2 regions of the Cytobacillus sp. genome follow, and region 2 is predicted to be linked to the other one. Evidence: riboswitches for the same ligand, from Rfam matches in the RefSeq annotation. Region 2 holds a riboswitch; the other holds the start of a gene.
The links. A riboswitch is a leader RNA that binds a small molecule or an ion and turns the genes downstream of it on or off. The one in region 2 is predicted to bind ZMP and ZTP.
Positions count from the first base shown of each region.

Region 1: it holds a riboswitch for ZMP and ZTP, as region 2 does, so the genes downstream of both, ACEQ1T_RS20125 (phosphoglycerate dehydrogenase) here and ACEQ1T_RS17485 (bifunctional 5,10-methylenetetrahydrofolate dehydrogenase/5,10-methenyltetrahydrofolate cyclohydrolase) in region 2, are expected to answer to the same signal.

Region 1 is NZ_CAXQGS010000117.1:658-12,788, reverse strand. It holds gene brnQ (branched-chain amino acid transport system II carrier protein) at 1-322, opposite strand, end outside; gene ACEQ1T_RS20140 (GntR family transcriptional regulator) at 614-1,273, shown strand; gene clpP (ATP-dependent Clp endopeptidase proteolytic subunit ClpP) at 1,318-1,899, opposite strand; gene ACEQ1T_RS20130 (sigma-70 family RNA polymerase sigma factor) at 1,926-2,600, opposite strand; gene ACEQ1T_RS20125 (phosphoglycerate dehydrogenase) at 2,786-3,985, opposite strand; ZMP/ZTP riboswitch at 4,053-4,131, opposite strand; gene ACEQ1T_RS20120 (polymer-forming cytoskeletal protein) at 4,406-5,119, opposite strand; gene ACEQ1T_RS20115 (YhbD family protein) at 5,140-5,763, opposite strand; gene ACEQ1T_RS20110 (GNAT family N-acetyltransferase) at 5,962-6,720, opposite strand; gene ACEQ1T_RS20105 (MEDS domain-containing protein) at 6,747-7,304, opposite strand; gene ACEQ1T_RS20100 (tetratricopeptide repeat protein) at 7,379-7,870, opposite strand; gene ACEQ1T_RS20095 (YolD-like family protein) at 7,960-8,313, opposite strand; gene ACEQ1T_RS20090 (FUSC family protein) at 8,496-10,643, shown strand; gene ACEQ1T_RS20085 (DUF1450 domain-containing protein) at 10,838-11,107, opposite strand; gene ACEQ1T_RS20080 (MarR family winged helix-turn-helix transcriptional regulator) at 11,518-11,952, opposite strand; partial or broken gene ACEQ1T_RS20075 (potassium transporter TrkG) at 12,026-12,131, opposite strand, start outside.
Region 2 is NZ_CAXQGS010000095.1:34-11,964, reverse strand. It holds gene ACEQ1T_RS17500 (glycerol-3-phosphate dehydrogenase/oxidase) at 106-1,770, shown strand; gene ACEQ1T_RS17495 (nucleoside hydrolase) at 1,873-2,832, shown strand; gene ACEQ1T_RS17490 (hypothetical protein) at 3,009-3,497, shown strand; ZMP/ZTP riboswitch at 4,070-4,152, shown strand; gene ACEQ1T_RS17485 (bifunctional 5,10-methylenetetrahydrofolate dehydrogenase/5,10-methenyltetrahydrofolate cyclohydrolase) at 4,236-5,114, shown strand; gene ACEQ1T_RS17480 (cold-shock protein) at 5,328-5,528, shown strand; gene ACEQ1T_RS17475 (DEAD/DEAH box helicase) at 5,827-7,278, shown strand; gene ACEQ1T_RS17470 (cold-shock protein) at 7,430-7,630, shown strand; gene ACEQ1T_RS17465 (metallophosphoesterase family protein) at 7,709-8,215, shown strand; gene ACEQ1T_RS17460 (GNAT family N-acetyltransferase) at 8,223-9,068, opposite strand; gene ACEQ1T_RS17455 (cytosolic protein) at 9,226-9,624, shown strand; gene ACEQ1T_RS17450 (DUF6509 family protein) at 9,653-9,982, opposite strand; gene ACEQ1T_RS17445 (cold-shock protein) at 10,222-10,431, shown strand; gene ACEQ1T_RS17440 (hypothetical protein) at 10,739-11,566, shown strand; partial or broken rRNA gene ACEQ1T_RS17435 (16S ribosomal RNA) at 11,885-11,931, shown strand, end outside.

The DNA of each region.
Region 1 (12,131 bases), on a different contig from region 2:
ATGACACTGTAGCTGTTCTCGGAATGGCAAAAAGCGGTCCAATTGATAAGTACAGGGCCACTGTGAATCCCAGTCCGAACAATGGATTGACACGGCTCGCCAGTGATTGCAGATCACTTTTTCCCGAGAAGCCCAAAGCCAGTATACCAAGAAGAGGCAAACCTACACCTGTCATGATGAAGCCAGCGTTCGCTGACCATACATTCGTTCCTGCGGATTGGCCAAGCATCGCAGGGAAAATTAAGTTTCCTGCCCCAAAAAATAAGGCAAAGAGCATAAAACCAACTGTCACAATATATGAGAATGGTATTTTGCTGGTCATTTCAATTCCTCCTATTAATCTGTCTGTCTAAATGATTCTGATTTTATTAAATTTAAATTTTCTGAAATATTATAGCGCTGTAACATTATTATTTTTGTACGCTAGTAATATATTGCATAACTCAAGATAACATATTCAAAATACTTATGCAATATATCGCACAAAACTTTTTGTCGAATCATGCGATATATTGAATTTTTCAAGATACTTCTATATACTAAATTTATAATCTATTGGAAATAACTATAATTTCACAGATAAATTGCATGAAATGAAAAGGTGGTTACAGCTATGCCGATACCCTCCAATTATTCATCACCTACCCGAGTGTCAGCCAAGGATCGCGCCTTCTCCCAAATCCAGGAGTGGATCATTGACGGCACACTACAGCCGAAAGAAAAATTGAATGATGCCGATCTTGCCAAAGCGTTAGGCGTCAGCCGAACCCCCATCAGGGAAGCTCTTCAGCTGCTGAATGTTCAGGGGTTCGTCGAAATGTTTCCCGGAGTTGGAACGCAGGTCACTTCAGTTAATCCTGAAGATATTAGTAAAATCCTGCCCCCATTAGGCGTATTGCAGGCACTTGCTGCAGAATTGGCAGCTCCTGTTATCAGCCAGGAAACGATTAATATACTTAGGGATATTAATCATAAATTCGCTAAAGCTCTAATTGCAGGAGATACCTTCACAGCTTTGAAGCAGGATGAGAAGTTTCATAATATTATTATAGATCTTGCTCAGAATCCTTATATTACGAATACAGCTTCCATGCTTCAGGCTCATGTCATGCGGCTTTACTACAATAAAACAATTATATTGAAAGAGCGTTCTATAGAAGAACATGAAGATATATTAAAAGCATTTGAACAAAAAGACAGAGAAAAAGCCGGACACATTGCACGTGTCAACTGGCTTAGAGCAATTGACGAGTATTACTCCGAGGAAAAATGATCAAACGGAAAAAGCAGCCTCCTTCGGCTGCTTTTTCCGTTATCCTAGCTTTTGTAGATAATTTCATCGATAATCCCATATTCCTTTGCTTCTTCAGCAGTCATGAAATAATCGCGGTCCGTGTCCCGCGCCACTTTTTCTGCAGGCTGGCCAGTTCTTTCTGCAATAATTCCATTTATATGCTCCCTCAGTTTTAAGATCCGCTTCGCCGAAATTTCGATTTCGGTTGCCTGGCCTCGAGCACCGCCCAGAGGCTGATGAATCATGATTTCACTGTTCGGCAGGCTGTAGCGCTTTCCTTTTTTTCCTGCCAGGAGAAGCATAGCACCAAATGATGCGGCCATTCCTGTACAAATCGTTCTCACATCAGGCTTTATATATTGAATCGTGTCAAAGATGGCAAACCCTGCGGTGGTCGAACCGCCCGGACTATTAATATAAAGAGAGATATCCTTTTCAGGAGATTCAGCTGCAAGAAATAGCAGCTGGGCAATCACACTATTGGCAACCACATCATTAATTTCTTCTCCTATCATGATAATCCTGTCTTTTAACAGCCGTGAGTAAATATCATAGGAACGTTCTCCCTTGCTTGACTGCTCAATTACATATGGTATTGCTGTCACCTGTATCCCTCCAGTTCATTGCGGATCTATGCCGCCATGCAGAGAGTATTAGAAGGAGATGGAACTGGCAGTACAGGCTTCTTTGCTTGGCTTTCCAGGGATCGCAGAAAAGGTATGATTTTTACCAGGATGGACGGATCTTCCGCAGCCACAGATTGCTGCAGCAGATGAAAAAGCTTTTCTTCTTCATCATTTGCAAAAGAATCCTCAGTCTCATCTTCAACTGAGTGCTGTAGCTGCTTCCGAGCACGGTTCAGCGAGGACTTCACTGCAAATTCAGTGGTCTGCAGGATATCCGCAATCTCTTTTGTTTTGTATCGAAACCCTTCCTTTAGAGTAAAAATAACAGCCTGCTTTAATGTCAGACGGTTAATGAGATGGCTGATTGCTTCTCCTCGATCGGTGCTGTAATTCTTCATTTCACTTTCAGGCGACTCTTCCAGCTGCTCCCGCTTTCTGTTTCGAAGAGTATCCATCCAGCAATTATAGGCAATCTTCTTCAAAAGAGCCTGATTGATATTCTCCGGAGAATAGCTTTTATAAGCGCGGATGATTGCCTCATGGGCAAGATCGTCCCCATCCCAGCTGCTCTGTGCAAGAAACCGGCTATAACGCTGCAGTGAAGGATAGATATCTGCAATACATCTTTCCTTCTGCTCTAAGAAATCCCTTGATTCAGCCTGAACTTTCCCTTGCTTCATAAACCTGTTCACTCCTTTAATACATCTCTGCTTCTATAACGGAATAAGAGAACTAAAAGATACGGGGTAATTATAATTTATTATCATTTTATTCTAAGGATAGCTGATATTATCCTGCTCATATACCTTTTTTGATTTCAATCCAAAAAAAAAGCCCCAATCCCATTGGAATTGAGGCTGCAGTTTTATATAATTCGTGACGTTACAATGCCGTCAATTTGATTGATCTGTTCAAGCAGTCCAGGGACCACTTCGCCATTGACTTTATTATCGATATCGATCATGGTATACGCATATTCACCGCGGCTGCGGTTCACCATGTCTGCGATGTTCAGCTGGTAGCTTGAAATGGCAAGCGTGATTTGGCCGACCATATTTGGGATGTTTTTATGAAAAGCAGTGACACGCCGCTTGCCTGTGTAAGGAAGAGCAGCATTTGGGAAGTTCACTGAGTTTTTAACATTGCCTGTTTCAAGGAAGTGCTTCACCTGTCGTGCTGCCATGACAGCGCAGTTTTCCTCAGATTCTTTTGTTGAAGCGCCAAGGTGCGGAATTGCCACAGCGTTTTTCATTTTCAGGACATTTTCATTTGGGAAGTCTGTAATATACTTGCCCACTTTTCCGCTCTCAAGGGCTGCTGCCATATCTGATTCATTCACAAGCTCTCCGCGTGAGAAATTCAAAATATGAACACCATTCTTCATCATGCTGAATGTATCTTCATTGAACATTTCCCTTGTATCATCGGTTAATGGAACATGTACAGTGATATAGTCGGATTCTGCAAACACCTGCTCAATGGTCATGGCACGCTGAACATTGCGGGACAAGTTCCAGGCCGTATCAACTGAAATGAATGGATCAAAGCCTATAACATCCATATCAAGTTCAAGTGCATCATTGGCCACAAGTGCCCCGATTGCTCCCAATCCGATTACACCGAGAGTTTTCCCCTTAATTTCTTTTCCGACAAATTGCTTTTTCCCTGCTTCTACAAGCTTTGGAATTTGATCTCCTTCATCTTTCAGCGTTTTGGTCCAGGCGATGCCGGCAAAGAGATTGCGGGATGACGCCATTAAGGAAGTAAGCACCATTTCTTTTACTGCATTTGCATTGGCACCAGGAGTATTAAAAACAACAATGCCCTGCTCAGTGCATTTCTCAACCGGGATATTATTTACACCCGCGCCTGCGCGGGCAATTGCTTTTAATCGATCGCCCAATTCCATTGAATGCATATTGAAGCTGCGAAGGACAATCGCATCCGGATTGCCGCTTTCATTATCGATTGTAAATTGATCCTTGTTAAACACCTCAAGACCGCTTGGCGCAATCGCATTCAACGTTTTAATCGTCTTTACTCTGTCTAAAGTCATGGTACTCACTGGATTCTCCCCTTTTCAACTAACTTTGTCAGATTTTAAAACAGAAAGAGGCAAGGGTAGAATCCCTTACCTCTGCCCAGGCGAACGGCTTCGACACTATGTGCTCCCTCGCGGTGATCCGCGTCTCGCCAGTTACACATAGCCTTTTCGGTTTTTTAAATCTTATCAAAGTCTTCTGAAAACTTCAACCCTTTAAAGCGCTTACATTATTAAAATATTTTTTATTTTTTTACAGTATATTTTTCTTATTTTGTACATATGCTTTTGAAGTTAGTAATTGGAATAACATTTTCCTTTCAGCTGTATGCATATTAATTGCTGGTATTCTGTTCTAGCAAATGAAGCATTTTATCTGGAAATAAAATTGGACTATCCGAAAGTAATTATCAATAAACTGTTTCCCTTCACCTCTCTCCTTTATCAGATTCTGCGAAGTTCTGTAACTGCTGCTTCTGGGGAACATTCATACTCGCCAGAATACTCGACAAGCCCAATTTCGCAATTTTTGCCGATTTTTACATTTTTCCCTCTTACGACAAGAGCTGCTGTGCCTTCGAGTTCGATGTCATCCCCTTCAATTAAATCTGCCTCCAGCTTCAAGGGAAAGATGGATTTGATTAATTTAAATAGGGTCTCTCTATGCTGTGTCACTTTAATTTTTCTGCCGCCAATCTCTTTCGCTTTACTGTCTCCAAAAAGCTTAATATCAATCGTTTCTGCATTCAGTAAACCTTCTACTGAAAAAGTCCCTTCAGCACTGAAGATTTCCGCTTCACAGTCTCCCTCAATAGATACTTTTCCATTCACATCGATTACATCGCATTTTACAGAGCCTCCAATAGAGGATTTCCCAGCGACCTCAAGCTTTTGACAGCTGACGGCTTCAGAAATGGCAGCCGAGCCATTGATAATCAGGGATTCAGCTTTAACAGATCCGTGGATTTTTGCTGCACCACTGATCTCTCCTTTTTCGGTTTTTACGTTTCCATGGACAGTGCCCGTACCGTTACAAAGGAATCTCTCGCATTCAATATCACTGTTTACAGTTCCCTTGCCATTTAATTCAACCTTTTCAAATGAACCTCCATTAGACGATCCAACTCCATTAATAATTAAGTTCCCTAGCGTTTTCATATTCACAGCAAATTTTCCCCCTATGCCAATTTGGATTTTAATTCCTCTGCACAATGTTCTATCGATAAAGTGGCTGCCACTTTTGTTCCTTTTTCAAGCAGGACTTGTTCCCCGTTAACCGAAACCAGGCAGCTGGACATTCCAAGTTTGCGAATAAAGCAAATAACAGCTTTTGGCTGCTGCAGGATACTTTGATGATCGTTCAATAACTGAAGGAGCATTTTCCCTTCCTCTATATGGATATCTCCCGATTCAAGCAGGATGGAAAGTATATAAAGCTTCAAAATCTCATGGTAATTGAATTCTTTAAGCTCCCCCTGAGTTTCGAGAAAGATATTCATAACCGGTTCAGAAGCTATCCCTTTAGCAATCAGACTTTCCTTTGTCAGCTTCAGATGTGAAGCATTCAGAGAAAACACATCTGCCAGCTCATCCAGCGAAAGGCTATCCTTCATCTTTTGTATTTTATCGACCCGCTCCAGAATTTTCTCTTTTGGGAAAAAAGTCTCCTGCCCTGTAAAGGTTGATTTTCTGACAAACCAATCCTCCGGTATCAGGCTTTTCCTTTTCCACCGATAAAGCTGCCCATAAGAAATCCCAGTTAGATCAAGGACTTCTTTTTTTGAAATTAATTCATCGCTCAATTCCAGGACTCCTTTCTAATGTTACCATTGTAACATAACACTGTTACATTAAAATGTTGTTTTATTCATTTTTTTCTGATATTTTTCGACAAATTTATCGTTTTGTACCGTGAAATCAATCCTGGAAGCTCTTCCCTCAACAAAACAATGTTCTATTGACACAAAAAGACCTGGTTCTCTATAGAACCAGGCTTCACTTCATTCATATATTTTTAACAGATTATACTGCTTTCCAAGATACTGATAATTTTGCCTGCGGTACATTTCCTTTGGAGTATCTTCTCCATCTGCAACAAGGATGATGGTTTTATCCTTAATCTGATCCATCACCGCTTTCTGCAGGCGGCTGCCGATGCCCTTTTTCTGAAAATCCTCATGGACCATCAATCCATCAATTTCAGCTGTTCGTTCCTTGATAATGACATCAACAGATCCGGCAGCTTTCCCTTTATAGTATGCAATAACCTGCTGAATGCATTCATCGCTGTAATTTCTAAGATGCTGAGCTTTCTTTTTCTCTGCGAAATTTCCCCCATATACCGAATCCTGCTCATACTGGAATTCCAGATAATCATTCCATGTTTCATCCTTAACATTTTCGACTATGATTTCTTCCTTTTCCTGAACATCAGGAAAATCAGCCGGATGGATGGCAAATAACTCTAAGAAACCAACCGTATAATCCTCATCTTTCTGAAAAAAAGCCAGAAGCTCTCCAGAAAGCTCCTCGTCATCGGGAAAATAAAACCTTACATGCTTTTGGCCATATTTCTGATGAAAATCTCTTAAATATTGATGTGCCTCCTCAAACTCTTGAACAGAAGGCATTCTTTTAAAAACAACAAAGTTGCTGTCATACTGAAGGAGCATGTCAGGATTATGGTTGTGAATAAATAGTTCATTTTCCAGAACCGTGTGTCCCGGTTTATAAATATCATGAAAAGTGATCTTGTCCATCGGTATCTCCTAAAATAGCAAACACTTTAGTTTTGCAAGTATTTATATTCTTTATCTGTAATTAGCACATCATGGCAGCGCATTAAATTATTCTTTAATTCCAGAGGGGTAATGCTGTTATCATAAGCACACAGGGAAATCAGACCCTGTTCAGAAATGACCTTGTCAATTTTCTTTTCATACGCTTCCACTAACGGAATATAGTCCTTCACGTTTCCCCATTCAACCAGGCCCCATGTAAAAATCTTTGTACCGCTTTCCAAATAAGGATGTATGTTTTTGAGAAAAAAATTCAACACTGTTTCAGGATTAAAATCCCCGTTCGAATAATAAAAATCAAAGTTATTCGCGAAGTGGACTCTCTTTAATTCCTCTTTGTTTAACAGCTTTCTTATCTCTTTATCAATCTGAAGGAAATTACGGTCGTTCTCCACAAATAAAACATGGCAGCCGCTTTTGGCGCCTGCAGATATATAAGAGACTGCATTTTGAAGATAGCAGTCTCTTTGATCGAATTGATAAAGGATATGGCCGCCATTTGACCTTTTAAGATTATCCATTAAATCGATTAACCATTCATTCATTAAAATTACCCCTTATAATTCAAAGATGTTTTATCTATCCACCTTCATATCATGTATTTTGGAATATCCGTTTTCTAATCTTTATCAAATATTTCATCAAGTTTGTCTGCATAAAAGGTAATCGCTTTTTTATATTGCAAAACTTCTGGGTCATCAGAGGTTTCGGCCACACACTTTAGGAGCAGCTCCATGGCCTGCCTATGCTGGCCTAAATTATGGAGCGTCATGGAATAAAACACCTGGATTGCACGATTAGCCGGAAACTGGGAGATCCCTTTTTCGAACACCATCTTTGACTTTTCATATTCCCCAAGTGTCCGGTATGTGCTCCCAAGACCCAAAATAGCACCTTGCAGATCTGATTCAGGAAGCCCAAGTTCGATCGCTCTTTCATAATAAGAAACAGCCTTCGATTCCTCCCCTAAAACGTCAAAACTCCAGCCGCACTGATAATGAATAACTGGGTTTAAGGGATACTGTTCAGCCAATTTTATAAGCAGAAGGTTGGAATCTTTGTATTTTCCGAGATTGCGAAGTACTATCGCTTTTTCTAAGTCCGTGCTCATATGTACCTCCGATCAGCGCTTTCTTTCTATTATATCTAAAAATTGAAAATAATGGTTGGTAAGGCTTCAACTTTTCTGCAAAAATTGAATTATGACTCTCTGCACCGTTCTTTCACTTCAACCTCAGTGATTTCGTCAAACATGACCTTCTCAAGAAACCCATCTTCCATTTCCAGATAAATTTTTCTGCTGATGCTATCCAGCCTGTTTACCCTCCCTGTGTATTCGCAGAAAAATCCACCACGCCAAACCTTTACTTTTAGAAAAAAGGCAAATTCCATTGCATAGTGAATTTTGTTTTCATAATCCTCCAATTCATATTCATCAATAAGCGGCTTGTTTTGTGCCATTTGTTCAGTTTCCAATTTTCTTAACATCGCCCGGTGTTCCGGCATGAAATGGGCTGGCAGCCATTTTATTTTCCCTCTGTCTTTTAGCGGCATAGTAAATCCCTCCATCCTCTATTATAGAACATTTGTTCTGTATTTAAACCAGTAAAGCATAAAAAACTCAAGCTGGTTCATTTGGATAATAAAAGTACGAGTGGTAAAATAATCTTTAACTCTCTAAAAAGATTGGTGAAACAATGAAGCAGCTCCCTATAAAACACCGGTGGCTCGGTCGATTGCTTGCATCCGATCCCGGGCTTATCCGATTTCAAAAAGCTGGACGGGCCACTTTAAGTTTAATGGCTTCAGTCTTTACGACTTTGCTTATCATGCAATTGGCCGGCGCTGGTGCTAAAGCCGCTCTCACTCCGGCGATCGTGTCCGGAATGGCTGGCATGCTTGGCATCATGATTGTGATGGATGACTCTAAAAAAGGTAAGATGCTCACAACTGGCCTGCTTGGAATTTCTGCCATGGCGGGGGTATCGATTGGTTCACTATTGGCGGGAAGCACGGTCTTTGTCGATATTGCAATGGTGCTGTTAATATTCTTAAGCTTTTATTTAACCCGCTTTGGCGTACGGTATTTTTCTCTATGCATGATTGCATTCATGACACTTTATTTTTCATCTATCCTAAAGTTATCAGGCAGTCAGCTTCCATCCTTTTACTTCGGCATCTGGATAGGGGTCGCGTATGCTTTCCTGTTCAATTTCATCCTGTTTCAGGACACCGCGAAAAACCTGAAAAGAAGCATTCGCTCCTTTCATTTCCAAAGCAATTTTACGTTCAACCTGTTAATTGAGGGGATGAAAGCCAAGGAAATGACTCCCCAGCAGCGGGAGGAATTGCGGAGAAACGTGCTGAAGCTCAGGGAATACGCAGTAATGGTTTCAGAGTATGTAAATGATGAAGATGTTCAAAAATTATGGCCAGGGCTGACCTCTACTCAGCTGAGGTTATATATATTTGATGCAGGTATGCTGATTGAAACACTGACAGACTCAATTCGAAGCTTAAAAAAAGCGAATGCTCTTGAAATTGATGAGCTGAGAAAACTCCTGGTTTGGGTAACCCGTTCTCTTCGCGATGCTGAAGTTCTTGCCCAGCAATATGAAGAACAAAATCTGCGTGAAGCAGAGCTTGCTGTACAGGCCCTTCGCCTGCTTATTATTGATTTGTTCAGCCGGGAAGACAAACCTGCTGGATGGCTGTTTTTGATCAGGCGAATCGAGTCCATTGCGAACCATGTAATCGAGGGCGGCATAACCATACAGCAGGCACTTCATAAAGTGAAAGACAATGAGATTAAATCATCCGATGAGGCAGCTGAAGTCGAAAATGAAGATGAACCATCTGAAGAAGATAAGGGCATCAAGCCTTCCACTAAAAAAGCTTTTCAGGCATTGACTGCTGCAATCATTTCCATCATTGCCGGCCAGATTCTTTCGCCTGACCAGCCTTACTGGGTTCTTTTAACCGCTTTTATTGTTTTGCTCGGAACCGAATCGATCGGACGCATTTATACGAAGGGTTTTCAGCGTTCGGTTGGAACAATTATTGGAGCAGTAATAGGATTTACACTTGCAAGAGTTGTCAGCGGCCATTCCGTCCTGGAAATTGCGCTGATTTTTGCAGCAGTTTTTTTCGCCTTTTATTTGTTTGAGGTCTCCTATACGTTAATGAGCATGTTTATAACGATGCTGGTTGCTTTTATGTATGACCTTTTACTGGGTGGAATTACATTTTCCCTTATCAGTTCAAGGGTTATCGATACAATCGCCGGTGCCGGCATTGCATTCGGAGTTTCCTTATTTATTTTCCCAAAGAAAACGAAGGAAAAAGTGGCGGATACCATAAATGATTACCTTCAAGAACTGAAACCGTATGTCACTGAGTATGTGCGAAGCTTCCGGGAAGATGTGAACGTTAAGGAGCTTTCAGGCAAAGGCTTCTTATTGGATCAAAAACTTAAAACCATAAACGTTGAAGCGCAATCCTTGATAAAGAAACCCGGATCCCCGCGCCATGCTGATGTTAACAGATGGATTACATTATTTTCAGCCATCAATTACTATGCAAGACACCTTGTGGCTTCCTCCTACCGAAAAGGATTTGACTATCCCGATGAGCTGGTCGATGTTTTCATAAGGATTGAAGAAAAGCTTGAACTAAATATTGAGACATTAATGGACCTGATTAAAGACAGCGGAGACGGCATGCTTGTTTATAGTCTTGAAAATGAAAGGGAACAAATTGAACGATTGGCACCGGCAAGGCAGCAATCCCAGCGAGATTTGATTCATCATCTTTATTTCGTCTGGAGAATCAACAAAGCGATTATCGAATTGGCAGAAGACCTTGGTGCAGGGAAGGAGCAATAGTGCTCCTTCTTTTTTATGCTCTTTCAGGACCAATAATAGATTAATACATTCCCAATATACCTCAAAAAAGAGCGATGCACTAAATGCATCACTCTGACTTTGTTTTTGTTATTTTGAACAGCCGTAAACCATTCAAGGTTACGCCAGAAAAAATGATATTATATAAAAAAGGACTCGGATTGCTCCGATTCCTTTTATTTCATTACTTCCTCTTTCAATTTTATCAATAATTCATCCGAATTCTCCGCTGCAATCAGTTTCCCGTCTACAAGGGCATAGGGTGATTGCCTGCATTCTTTGCATCTGCTCTGACATTCGTATTCTTTATAGTTAACACTCTTCTGGCTCAGAAATTGATTAAATGCAGCAACACTCTCTTCTTTTAAAAAAGCATCCAGATTCCGCTGACAAAATTCAATCGAAGCCGTTTTTTGCTTTGAGAATAGTTTGTTGATGAGTTTCACCTGATCAAACTTCCTTCTGATTTTTCTTTAAAAGCTCTAATGGCAGTATATATTGTTTTCCATTCCCCTTCCTGCCTATATCGGGGACTTTATAATTATATCGAATCTGCTGCCCCTCTGTCGTCTCTATTGCTTCATTTCCAACAATTTTAAATAAAGTCTCATATGCAAACCTGTTAGTATTTTATTATACATTATTAATGAGGGGAACTGAATCGATTTACCTGTTAATTCAGATGGTTCAAATGTTTAATTGCACATAAACTGATTTTCTTTTGAATGCCGCTTTAAATTCTTATAGATTCCATGGCGACTGTTTTCTTACTGCTGCTCTCATTTTTGTCTTAAAGACCTTCACAAAAAAACAGGAAGAGCATTCCACTCTATCCTGCACAGCCACAATCTTAATTTTACTTATTACCCTCTACATTTCTTCTCATTTTCATTAAAACATCGTCAACAATTCTCAGCTCTTCTTTCGTAATACCTGATGTGACGATCGAGTGAAATTCCTCTGTGATTGGATATACATGCTCGCTGAGATTTTTGCCGTTTTCTGTTAGATAGACATTCAGAGATCTGCTGTCCTCTTTATTCATGCTTTTATTGATAAATCCTTTTTTTTCAAGACTGCTCAGCATTCTGGTAATGTTGGATTTATCTTTATCCAGCCGCCTGGCGATTTCATTTTGGCTTAATCCGTCTTCTTCCCAGAGAAGCATAAGAATAAGGTTCTGCTCAGGGGCAATATTTAAATGGGCTAATTTAGTCTTAATATAGCTTGTTAAGTTCAGGTCTGTCTGATGGATCTTAATGCTTATATAGTCATTAAATCTGGTTTTCATTAAAAATCCCCTATCCTTTTTATGGTGGCATTTTATTGAAATCTGTCGTATACACCAGATAACTTTTCATTATTTATCCAATCATGATTTTCTCTTCTGCATATTTAAAGTTAGCTTTTTCTCTTTTTCTGGCTAGTGCGAATGCAAGAGTTAACGGTCCCACCCTGCCTGCAAACATC
Region 2 (11,931 bases):
AAATCATTATCGGGTAATCGATAATGTATTTTGTGGTCTCTTTTTTATTCCCTGCTTAAAAGGGTAGTTACAACTACTGGCCTTTTTGACAAGGAGGAGACAGCAATGACATTTTCTAATTTAAATCGTACTGAAATGATAGAAACACTGACAACGGAAGAATTTGATATTCTGATTATTGGCGGCGGCATAACGGGAGCGGGAATTGCCCTGGATGCGGCAACACGGGGAATGAAAACAGCACTCGTCGAGATGCAGGATTTTGCTGCCGGAACTTCCAGCCGTTCAACAAAACTGGTTCACGGCGGATTAAGATATCTTAAACAATTTGAAGTTAAAATGGTAGCGGAAGTCGGCAAGGAGCGGGCAATCGTATATGAAAATGGACCACATGTGACTACACCCGAGTGGATGCTGCTGCCAATGCATAAAGGAGGCACGTTTGGGAAATTCTCGACTTCTATCGGCCTTAGAGTTTATGACTTTCTTGCAGGAGTCAGAAAGTCTGAACGCAGAAGTATGCTTAATGCCCGGGAAACACTATCAAAAGAACCGCTTGTAAAAAAAGATGGACTGAAAGGCGGCGGTTATTATGTGGAATACCGCACAGATGATGCTCGTCTTACGGTTGAGGTAATGAAAGCTGCAGCAGAAAAAGGCGCTATGCCTGTTAACTATTTGAAGGTCGAAAAACTTTTATATGATGATCAAGGAAAAGTGTGCGGAGCTGCAGCTGCAGATCAGCTGACAGGCAAGGTTCATGAAGTTAGAGCAAAAAAAGTCATCAACGCAGCAGGTCCCTGGGTTGATTCCATCCGCGAGAAAGACGGATCAAAGAAAGGAAAGACCCTGCGTTTGACTAAAGGGGTTCATTTAGTAATAGACCAATCTAAGTTTCCGTTAAAGCAGGCTGTGTACTTTGATACTCCTGACAAAAGGATGGTATTTGCCATTCCGAGAGATGGAAAGACCTATGTGGGAACAACAGATACCTTCTATAATTCTAATCCCGTAAATCCAAAGATGACTGCAAGTGACAGAACATACATCATTAACGCCATTAACTTTATGTTTCCTTCTGTAAAGATAGAGGAGAATGATATTGAATCCAGCTGGGCTGGTGTTCGTCCGCTTATTTGGGAAGAAGGAAAAGATCCTTCCGAAATATCACGCAAAGATGAAATTTGGGAGTCGGATACTGGTTTACTGACAATTGCAGGCGGGAAACTGACAGGGTACAGGAAAATGGCCGAAACCATTGTTGATGTACTTGCTGAAAAGTTCAAACAGGAATCAAGTAGAACATTTAGCAGAAGTATTACAAAAACAATGCCCATTTCAGGAGGAAATGTAGGAGGATCATCCAAATTCCAGGAATTTATCGGGTTCCAGACTGAAAAAGGAAGAAGTATCGGTTTATCAGCTGAACAGTCCAGGCACCTTGTTAAAATGTATGGGTCTAACGTTGGTATCATCTTTAATATGATTGAAAAGAAAAGGAATGAAGCTGAGAATTATGGCCTGCCGATTATATTATGGGCTAAGCTGAAATATGCAATTGAACATGAAATGGCTGCCACCCCTGTTGACTTTTTTAACCGCAGAACAGGAGCTCTTCTTTTTGATATTGAAACGGTAAAAAATTATCAAAAGCAAGTAATTTCATATATGGCCGATGCATTTGAATGGGACACAGCTGCAGAAAGTAATTTTGAAAACCAGCTGAACCAGGAACTCAGCTTTGCGGTAAAGCCGGCTGATCAGGATTAAAACTCTCCAATTGGGGAGTTTTCTTTTTTAAGGAGTATTTTCATAAACAAAAGGGACATTCCTTAGGCATAATATAGACTAAATAGCTAGCGGAGGTGGCTTATGTACAATGTTCTCATGTTTGTTGACTCGGGGGTTGATGATTCACTTGCCCTAATGTATGCCCTTCAGCATCCCGAGATTAATCTAGTAGGTGTAGTCGGCGCTTATGGCAACATAACAAAAGAAGAATCCATTAATAATACTGCTTATTTGCTTAATCTTGCAGGCAGAGAGGACATTCCCATTATTGCAGGGGCGAGCGGCCCGTTATCCGGTGAGACCGCTGTCTTTTATCCTGAAATACACGGGAAGGAAGGCCTTGGGCCCATTCAGCCTCCAGAGGACTTCAGCAGCAAAATAAAGGTACATGATATAGATAAAATTATTGAAATTGTAAATGAATACAAAAATGACCTGGTGATCGTTGGAGTAGGGAGGCAGACAGATTTGGCATTGCCGCTAATTCTGTATGGAAAGGATGCATATAAAGATGTAAATGCATTTTATTTAATGGGCGGTGCGTTTCTAGTTCCGGGAAATGTAACACCAGAGGCTGAGGCTAATTTTTACGCTGACCCGATTGCGGCGGATTCAGTTCTTGAAAAAGCAAAAAACATTTATATTTTTCCTCTAAATGTAACAAATAAAGCGATTATCCGGCCTGAAACGATCAATTTTATAGCGAATAATACCCAATCACCTTTTAAAGACTTAATCAAACCTGCTTATGATTATTATTACGAGGCTTATCAAAAGCTTGTCCCAGGGATTAAAGGTGCACCACTTCATGATGTTCTGGTATTAAGTGTTCTCACAAATCCCGATCTTGTTAAGTATTTAAAAAGAAGAGTAAGAATTGAACAGTTTGGAAAGGCCAAGGGAAAAAGCATAGCTGACTTCAGGCCATTGCCCGAAGATGATCCTCCGGAAACACTTGATAATATAGCGATGGAGCTTGACCTGGAACGGTTTGTCATTGATTTTATGGAAGTTTTTCTCACTCAGAAAGTTCAGAAATAGCTTTTGACACAGAGTGTTAAAAGCTTTTTCATTTGGCGTTGAAGGGGAATAGGAAGTTTGCATAGAATGTATTAACGTGGAAAACATTTGAAGTCAGGGAAAGTTTCTTTAGGGAAATTGCAGCAAATCCATTAAGTTTCAGTATACATTAATCAAATCAAATGGAGGCTTCCAAATTGCTAAAAAACAAAAAAATAAACAGGGCTCTTTCAATTCTGGGAATGGTCATAGCCATCGCTGCAGCATATAGTGTACTTGTCTTTTTAAATAAGGGTGAATCCAAGGTGAAAAAAACCTCGGCAAATGCGGAAACATCCGAACAGGATTTAATGTACGATGATTTAGGAGACTTCATTGCCTCCAATCATACTTTTTATAATGAAACACTTGGATGGGGGAGAGACCGTAAAGTCAGCTGGACTAAACAAAGGGAGCAGGCTGACTTAATCGTAAACTCACTAAAGAAAATATCAGCGGAGAATGAGGATTTGCAGACTGATCTGAGCACAATAGCACGGCTGGCAGAAACTGTGCAGTCGGGCACTAAGGAAAAGGATGTTCTAATTAAATTGCACCGATATTTTCATGATCTGGATATTGGTTTTAATGACTATAAAGACACAACCGATTATTTTGATGTAACTGAGTATAAGGGAGAAGGCTAATAAACGGGTGACAAGTTTTTTTCTTGACACCTTACCGCAAATAAGGTAACATAGTGATTGAAGTATTTGAGGTATATTGTTGAAGTCGTTAATTCACTTGGAATGTTCGGCAGCCGAACCTTCCTTTTTGTGAAACTGCGGCTTTTTATTATGTTTTATGCTCTTTAGGATTTTGAAAGAGTAAGCATGTGTTTGTAATTAAGAATAATTTGTGTGGACAGCTTAAAGCTGAATTTTCTTCTTAATCATCTTCTATAAACCAGACACTTCTCCGTATTTTTACTTCAGTAAGTTTCTTACCATTTAATATTAAAATCTCAGAGAGCATCTAAGAGTCGGAAAAGATTCCGGCCAACCTGATTCCCACTGGCGCGGTCTAGGAGCCGCAAGGATGGAAGAGAGGAAGGGCTTTCATTGTTTTAGGTAATAATTAAATAACTCAAATATATCACTTATAAGGACAGTGTTTGCTGTCCTTTTTTATTATTTTGCAAAAAACACGAACGATTTAATAAGTTTCAGTTTAATCATTTGTGTTTTTGTGGTATGATGTATACATTAGAATAGCTTAACAAAATCGCAGTGACTGACGACAATGCGGAATGAACCGCTGGGGAGCTGCGTCTATGTATAGCCGGTCGTCTGGGCAGAGATAAGGGATACCCTTGTCTCTTTTTTCATAACAAAATGGAAAAGCCCGTCTGCCGAATAGGTGCTTTTCCTATAGGAGGAATATGCATGGAAAAAAAGATTATTCTTGATGGAATTGTTGTGGCAAAACATGTGAAAGACCAATTAAGAAATCGAATTGAAGAATTGAAGGGGAAGGATGTCGTCCCTTGTTTGGCCACTATTTTGGTGGGAGATGACCCTTCTTCTGAAACGTATGTAAGGATGAAGGGAAATGCTTGTGAAAAACTTGGCATTTTATCAAAACGTATCCATATGTCAAAGGATACAACAACACATGAACTATTAGAGAAGATTGCAGAATTAAACGATGATCCTTCTGTACATGGAATCCTTCTTCAGCATCCCGTCCCTGGACATATAGATGAACGAAAAGCTTTTGAAGCAATTGCTATTGAAAAAGACGTAGACGGTGTTACAAGCCTTGGGTATGGACAGACTGCATTCGGATTTGGTGAATATCCGTCTTGTACACCTGCAGCTATTTTGGAAATTATGGATTTTTATAATTTGAAGGCTGAAGGTATGCATGCAGTAGTCGTAGGCAGAAGCCCGATCCTCGGCAAGCCGGTCTCTGCCCTTTTACTCAATCGAAACGCAACAGTCACTACGTGCCATTCATATACCCAAAACCTGCCCCAAATTGTAAAGCAAGCTGATATTGTAGTAGCAGCTGTAGGAAAACCTAACTTCATCAAGGGTGAATGGATTAAAGAAGGAGCTATTGTCCTTGATGCCGGATATAATGAAGGAAATATTGGGGATGCAGAGTATGACAGCTGTTTTGAAAAGGCGTTTGCCATTACCCCCGTCCCTGGAGGAGTTGGACCTGTTACGATTTCCATGCTTTTGAAACATACTGTTCATGCTGCGGAAAAATCGCTGAAATACAAGGGAAGCATAAATAGTTCATTTATCCCTAAATAAAAATTGATCTTTAAAAGGATTGACTTATAACTGGGTGTCGTTTATTATTAGGTTAACGCTGTAAAGTTCGTTATATACTTTTTGGATAAGTAGTCGTAGCTGCAAAGAAATGTAGGCGATCGTTCATCCTCATTTCTGGCAGCTGCGACTTTTTTATGTTTAAGTTTATATGGTACATTATAGTGAAAAACAATTTATTGGGAGGCAACACAAATGAACACAGGTAAAGTTAAATGGTTTAATGCAGAAAAAGGTTTCGGATTCATCGAATCTTCAGAAGGTCAAGATGTATTCGTACACTTCTCCGCTATCCAAACTGAAGGTTTCAAAACTTTAGAAGAAGGTCAAGACGTAACTTTCGAAATCGTTGAAGGTAACCGTGGACCTCAAGCTGCTAACGTAACAAAAGCATAATTTGCTTAAAATGAGGTGATGCATGTCTAATCATGCATCACCTTTTTATGTTTGCTTATCCACTTTGTAGCCTTCAGCATTCCTCAAAACAGATCTTCTGCAATAACTGCTTTTAGGAATATGTATTTTTCATTTCACCCAATTAAAATACTTCACTTACAAAAAGTTTAAAAATAGTGCAAACGGAAATGTAAAAAAGAGATACAAACTGGAAAGCCTAGTAAAGTGTCCATGTCTTTATACAAAAACAATCTTTCAGTACCTAATAAGATATGCAATTCAAGGAGGAACTTATATTTTGACAACTTTTTCAGATTTTGGCTTAAGTAATGAAATAGTAAAAGCCCTTTCCAATATGGGCTTCGAGGAACCAACACCAATTCAGGCACAGGCAATTCCAATCGGAATGAAGGGTAAGGACATGATTGGCCAGGCGCAGACTGGAACTGGAAAAACCACTGCTTTCGGTGTGCCGCTGTTAGAGCAGATTGATTTAAACGAAGGTATTCAAGGTCTTGTCCTTGCACCAACACGGGAGCTTGCTGTACAGGTGGCAGAAGAATTAAACCGTATAGGACAGGTAAAGGGAGTCCGGACACTTCCTGTTTACGGTGGTCAGGATATCACCCGCCAAATCCGTGCGCTAAAAAAGCGTCCGCATATTATTGCTGCTACACCGGGAAGATTAATTGATCATATTGAAAGAAAAACAATCCGCTTAAGCAACATCAAGATGGTAGTTCTGGATGAAGCGGATGAAATGCTTAATATGGGATTCATAGAGGACATTGAAAGAATTTTAAGTGAAATTAAAGGTGAGCGCCAAACCCTTCTTTTCTCTGCAACAATGCCAAAAAGAATTCAGTCTCTTGCAGAAAAATTCATGCAGGAACCGGAAATGGTTAAAGTGAAAGCGAAAGAAATGACTGTTAAAAATATTGAACAGTACTATATGGAAGTGCATGAAAAACAAAAATTTGATGTACTTTGCAACCTGCTCGATATTCAGTCACCTGAACTGGCTATTGTGTTTGGGAGGACTAAGAAGCGTGTAGATGAAGTGGTAGAAGGCCTTATCAAGAGAGGCTATTCGGCTGAAGGGATTCATGGTGATATTCCCCAGGCGAAAAGAGATCAGGTTATCCGCCGATTTAAAGAGCAGACAATCGATATAATGGTAGCCACTGACGTAGCTGCAAGGGGTCTGGATATATCAGGCGTATCCCATGTTTATAACTTTGATATTCCGCAGGATCCTGAAAGCTACGTTCACCGGATTGGACGTACTGGACGTGCCGGAAATAAAGGGCTGGCAATTACGTTCGTTTCTCCAAGAGAAATTGACCACCTGAAAATAATTGAAAGTGTTACAAAGAGCAAAATGGCGAAAAAGCCTGTTCCTTCCTTTAAGGATGTTGTTGCAGGCAATCAGCAGGCGACTATTAATAAACTCATGGAAGTCATTGAAAAAGAAGAACATGCTGACTTCAAAAGAGTTGCTGAAAATCTACTTGAAGACACAGATTCTGTCACATTGCTTGCTGCAGCCATTAAATTACTGACTAAGGGCCCTGATGTAACACCGGTTAAACTAACCGCTGTGGAACCGATCCGTGTGAGAAAACCTAAAGGAGACCGCGGAGGAAGAAGATTCAGCGACAGGTCAAGAGGCGGCGGCCGGGATAGAAGAGATTTTAAAGGCGGGCGTGACAGGCGCAGTAAAAACCGCAGCAGCAGCAATAAAGGATAATGCGTACTAATATCGGAGAGAAAATGGATAAATTGATTTTTTTCCGGTACTTTTTGAACATTTTATTATAAAATTTGAGGAATTTACCCATATTAGTAAATGCAGGGTAAAAAATCACTCTGTGAGTTATAGATATTAGGAGGAAATTTACATGGCAACAGGCAAAGTAAAATGGTTTAACTCAGAAAAAGGTTTTGGCTTTATCGAAGTTGAAGGCGGAGAAGATGTATTTGTTCATTACTCTGCGATCCAAACAGAAGGTTTCAAAACCCTTGATGAAGGCCAAGAAGTTAACTTTGACATAGAGCAGGGCCAGCGTGGACCGCAAGCTGTAAATGTAACAAAGTTATAATTGATTGTTAAGAGAGTCCCTTTTAAGGGGCTCTTTTAATTTTGGGGTAAAATAGGGAATAAAAGTAAGTGGAAAGGAATGATAGTGATTAAAACCCTTATCTTGTCTGATACCCACATGCCAAAGAAGTCAAAACAACTGCCTGGTGTTCTGCTGAATGAACTTCTCAGCTGTGATTTAATTATTCATGCTGGGGATTGGCAGAGCGTTGATCTGTATTATGAATTAAAAAAATATGCTCCTGTTGAGGGGGTATATGGTAATACCGACAGTGATGAACTTTGCACCATATTTAAGAAAAGAATACTGCTTGAACTAAAAGGTTATAAAATAGGGGTAGTCCATGGACATGGAGAGGGAAAAACAACTGAAAAAAGAAGTATAGAAGCTTTTGATAAGGAAAATGTTGATGCTATTATATTTGGGCATTCTCATATTCCTGTAAAGAAACTCTATAATGGAGTAATCCTGTTTAATCCCGGGTCTCCCACAGACAAGCGCAGGCAGCCGAACTATTCGTTCGGCATCCTGAAAATTACAAATGAAATGACATTCAATCATGTTTTCTTCGATTCAAAGGAATAAAATGGCTTCAAATCTTGAGTGTGTTAAGATCATATTCATAATAATCTTGTGTGCCGTATGGTTCAAAACCGCATGATTTGTATAATGACAGTGCATGGTCATTTTTTGCAGCTACTTCAAGATGCACCCAGTTAACTCCCTTGCTGTTTTCCAGATTAACAGCATTGGTAAGAGCACCCCTGCCGATTCCTTTTCCCTGAAATGAAGGATCGACAGCAAAGCCGTAAATCCACGCAGCATCTTTTTCTCTTTGAATCCTGATTTTGCCGGCTTTTTCGCTTTTGTATTCAATTATAAAAGTCCTCTCATTTTCGCAATCAAAGATATTGTTATTAAAAGCTTCTGCCTCATCTTTAGGGATTTCAAAGCATGCAGTATCCAGATAATTAATGAAAGAAAGGTCACTGCCTACTGCTTGCCGCAAAGTTACTTCAGGATTTGCTGTTCCGATTTTTGTACTTTTATGGCGTTTCATTTGATACTCGGAGAATGAATAGATGCAGGGAATTGATTTTAAATAACCTTTTGCTGATTGGGAAGAGGCTGGAGCATTAATAAGCAATTTGCGTGCCAGGGCCAATTGTTTTGCTGCCTGATTGAATAAGCTGGAGAAGATGCCCTTTCGTCTATGATTAGGGTGAACCATTCCGCATAATTCGACAGGTCCTCCAAAATTATATAAAGCAAGGTAACCTAATAAATTCCCGCTGTTATCATATTGGAAATAGTCATTTTCATTACCGGCAGGTCTCGACTTCAAGGTATCCCAGTTTAATTTTAAATTAATATTTTCGGTCTCTTCGCATATATGCTGGAGAGAATGGATTTCGAATAATTGTTTTTCTGTCAGCACTCAGGCGGCCTCCTGTATAAAAGAAATGATAAACCAATAATATAAGAAAAAGGATCAAACGAATAGTCCTAAAATTCAATCCATTTGCATTGTAATTGAAATTATGTAAATAAATTTAGCTATATGTTAGGATTGTATGGAAAAAGGGGGAGAATTAATGAAGAAATTCACAGTGATGTTCCATAAGGAAGACAATGTACAGCCGATGGCTGTTCAAAAACTAAATGAAAATGACTTTGAACTATACACGGAAGGCGGCACAAGGCATTTATTTGAATTGAACTCAAATGTTGGATATTTTATATTTTTTGATGCTGTCGATAAGGAAGGTAAGGAGTCTTATCTGGTTCTCCAATATGAAGGAGAATCGGAAGAACCCAGTGCATGCTTTGCTTTTGAATTAAAGGATTTCTATCAATTCACAGCTCTTTATCTGAATGATCTTGACTTTAATGAAGGAAATAATGTGGATAGGGAAGAAGAAGCTTATACACCGATACAGCATTTGGCACATTTAATGTATCACATTATTGAAGAGGGGAAAAAAATTCAGTAATAAAATAAAAGAGCAGGGGGGCCTGCTCTTAATCTTGTGCTTGAGAAAGGTTCTCTCTGCAGAAAGCTGAAACCGTTTTTTCTTCCTCTTCATCTAAAGCGAAATCCAAAATGTTTCCTGAATGACTTTCAATAAAATGATAATTAAGAATCCTCTCATCTTCTCCATTTTTATAATAAAGCACTCTTAACTTAATGTCATTCTCTGAATATAAATCATCGTCTTCATCTACGTCGATATCTAAAAAGTATTCATAGCGGTCACCCGTTAAAATGCCGGTCGGATCCTGTATGTACTCAACCGTATAGCTTGTAATGTTCATGGTCTTCACCCTTTCTTTCGCTACTGTACATGTCATTATACACTTTTCCCAGATTGGTTTAATAGTATTTATCAATTTTTTGCCATGGTTCTATGGCTGCTGTGTGAGTTTAGAACTTTTTGACAGAACCCTTAAAATATGTTATACTAATTTTAGTTAAAAGAATATAATATTGCCCATAAACACTTGTTATATAGAGCCAGTGGTTCGTCACTTTATATAGCAAGTGATTTTTATTTTGGGTAAGGGTCTTACTCTTTGGGAGGTGCCTGATTATGGCAATGGGATTTGGCAGAAAAAATTTGGAAGAAATCAAGGTTGAAGAAGTAAAGATCTGGGAGTGTACATCTGAGTCTTGCAACTGCTGGGTAAGGGACAATTTCAAAAGCAGCCAGGTACCTATTTGTCCGATTTGCAAAAGTGAAATGAAAGAAACGACTAAAGAATTGCAAGTCGTTAACAATAACAGCATCTTTTCTAAATAATTGTAAGGGCGATGACATCGCCCTTTGTTTTTTGCTGATTTTTTCTATTGCGCTTGTAAGCACATCATCAAAAAAATCCCTTAGCGCATTATCTCATATTCCACTGACTTCTTCTCGGCGTTTACCCCTTTCCCTCGGGCCTGGGCAACATAAAATGACTTTCAAAATCCATACATTTCACCCTATTTAGCTTTATAAGTATTAGAAAGGGGAAACCTTAGTTCAATTGCCCTTCCTTCAAAGGTAAAGTATATGTTTGTCCATGATGAACAAAATAATGGAAACGTGCTAAACTGGATGTGGAAGAATGTCAAATTTGCTTTGGTTTCTTGGATTAGTGCTCATTAGCATTGGCCTCATTTATATAACTTTTATTAAAACTGAATTCCGGTATAATCTTGCGGTTTATTTCTTCGTTATGGGACTTTCTTTTTTAATGGAGTACATCGTTTTAATTTTAGGCGATGCCTATTCCTATTATCCGAAATTATTTTCAATTCAATGGTATGATGATGTTTTTGGTTCCAGTATTTCACAGGCTTTTTTTATTCCGAGTGTATTAATGGCAATAGCTGCTTTTAGAATGCGCTTTAAATGGATAATTTTCATAATCGCCGCTATTTTCGGGATAGAAGAGCTGTTTCTCTGGCTGGGCATCTATGAACATAATTGGTGGAAATCCTGGTTTACCCCGATCATCTTGTTTGCTTCGGTTTTTGTTATTAAATGGTGGAGAAGTAGAGTTGAAGCTCCTACTTTATTTATTCAATTTATAACTGTATATATGGCCAGCACCACAATTTACCAGGGGATATCTTTTGGTTTAACGGCTATCTTGGGAACTCATCAGTATAAGATCGGGTGGTTTGAATCGCCTTATCAGGACCATATAGCTTTTAGTGTTCTTATTTGGATTATCTATGCCCTGTTGCTGACCATCATCATAATAAAGTTTTATCGATTTATATGGATGGTCTTATTATTTTTTGCCGATTTAGCTTTTCATTGCTTTATGGTGAAAATGGACATTTTAAAGATAAGCACTTTTTGGAATCCTCTTTACTTTAGTGTGATACTTATGCTATTGCTGGTATTAATCAGGAAATTAAATAATTATATGTTCTCATCAAACTGAATTTTATACTTTCAACAGGTTATGATGGTCTAAAGAAAACTTAAAAAAATAAAAACAAACTGGAATAAAGTACCACGAATAAAACGTTGACCTGAAACACTGGCGATGCTATTATTTAAGAACAGCTTTCACAACATAACTGAGAGAAAATATTTCTAAAAAGTTATTGACACTGAAGGTTGTAATTGGTATAATATAAAAGTTGCTTAGAAAGATAGCGACTGATATGATTGATCTTTGAAAACTGAACGAACATAAACGTCAACGTTAATTCTTTAGTCTTTTTTGAAAAGACAACTTATGAGCTTAATCAACTCTTATATGGAGAGTTTGATCCTGGCTCAGGACGAACGCTGGCGGCGTGC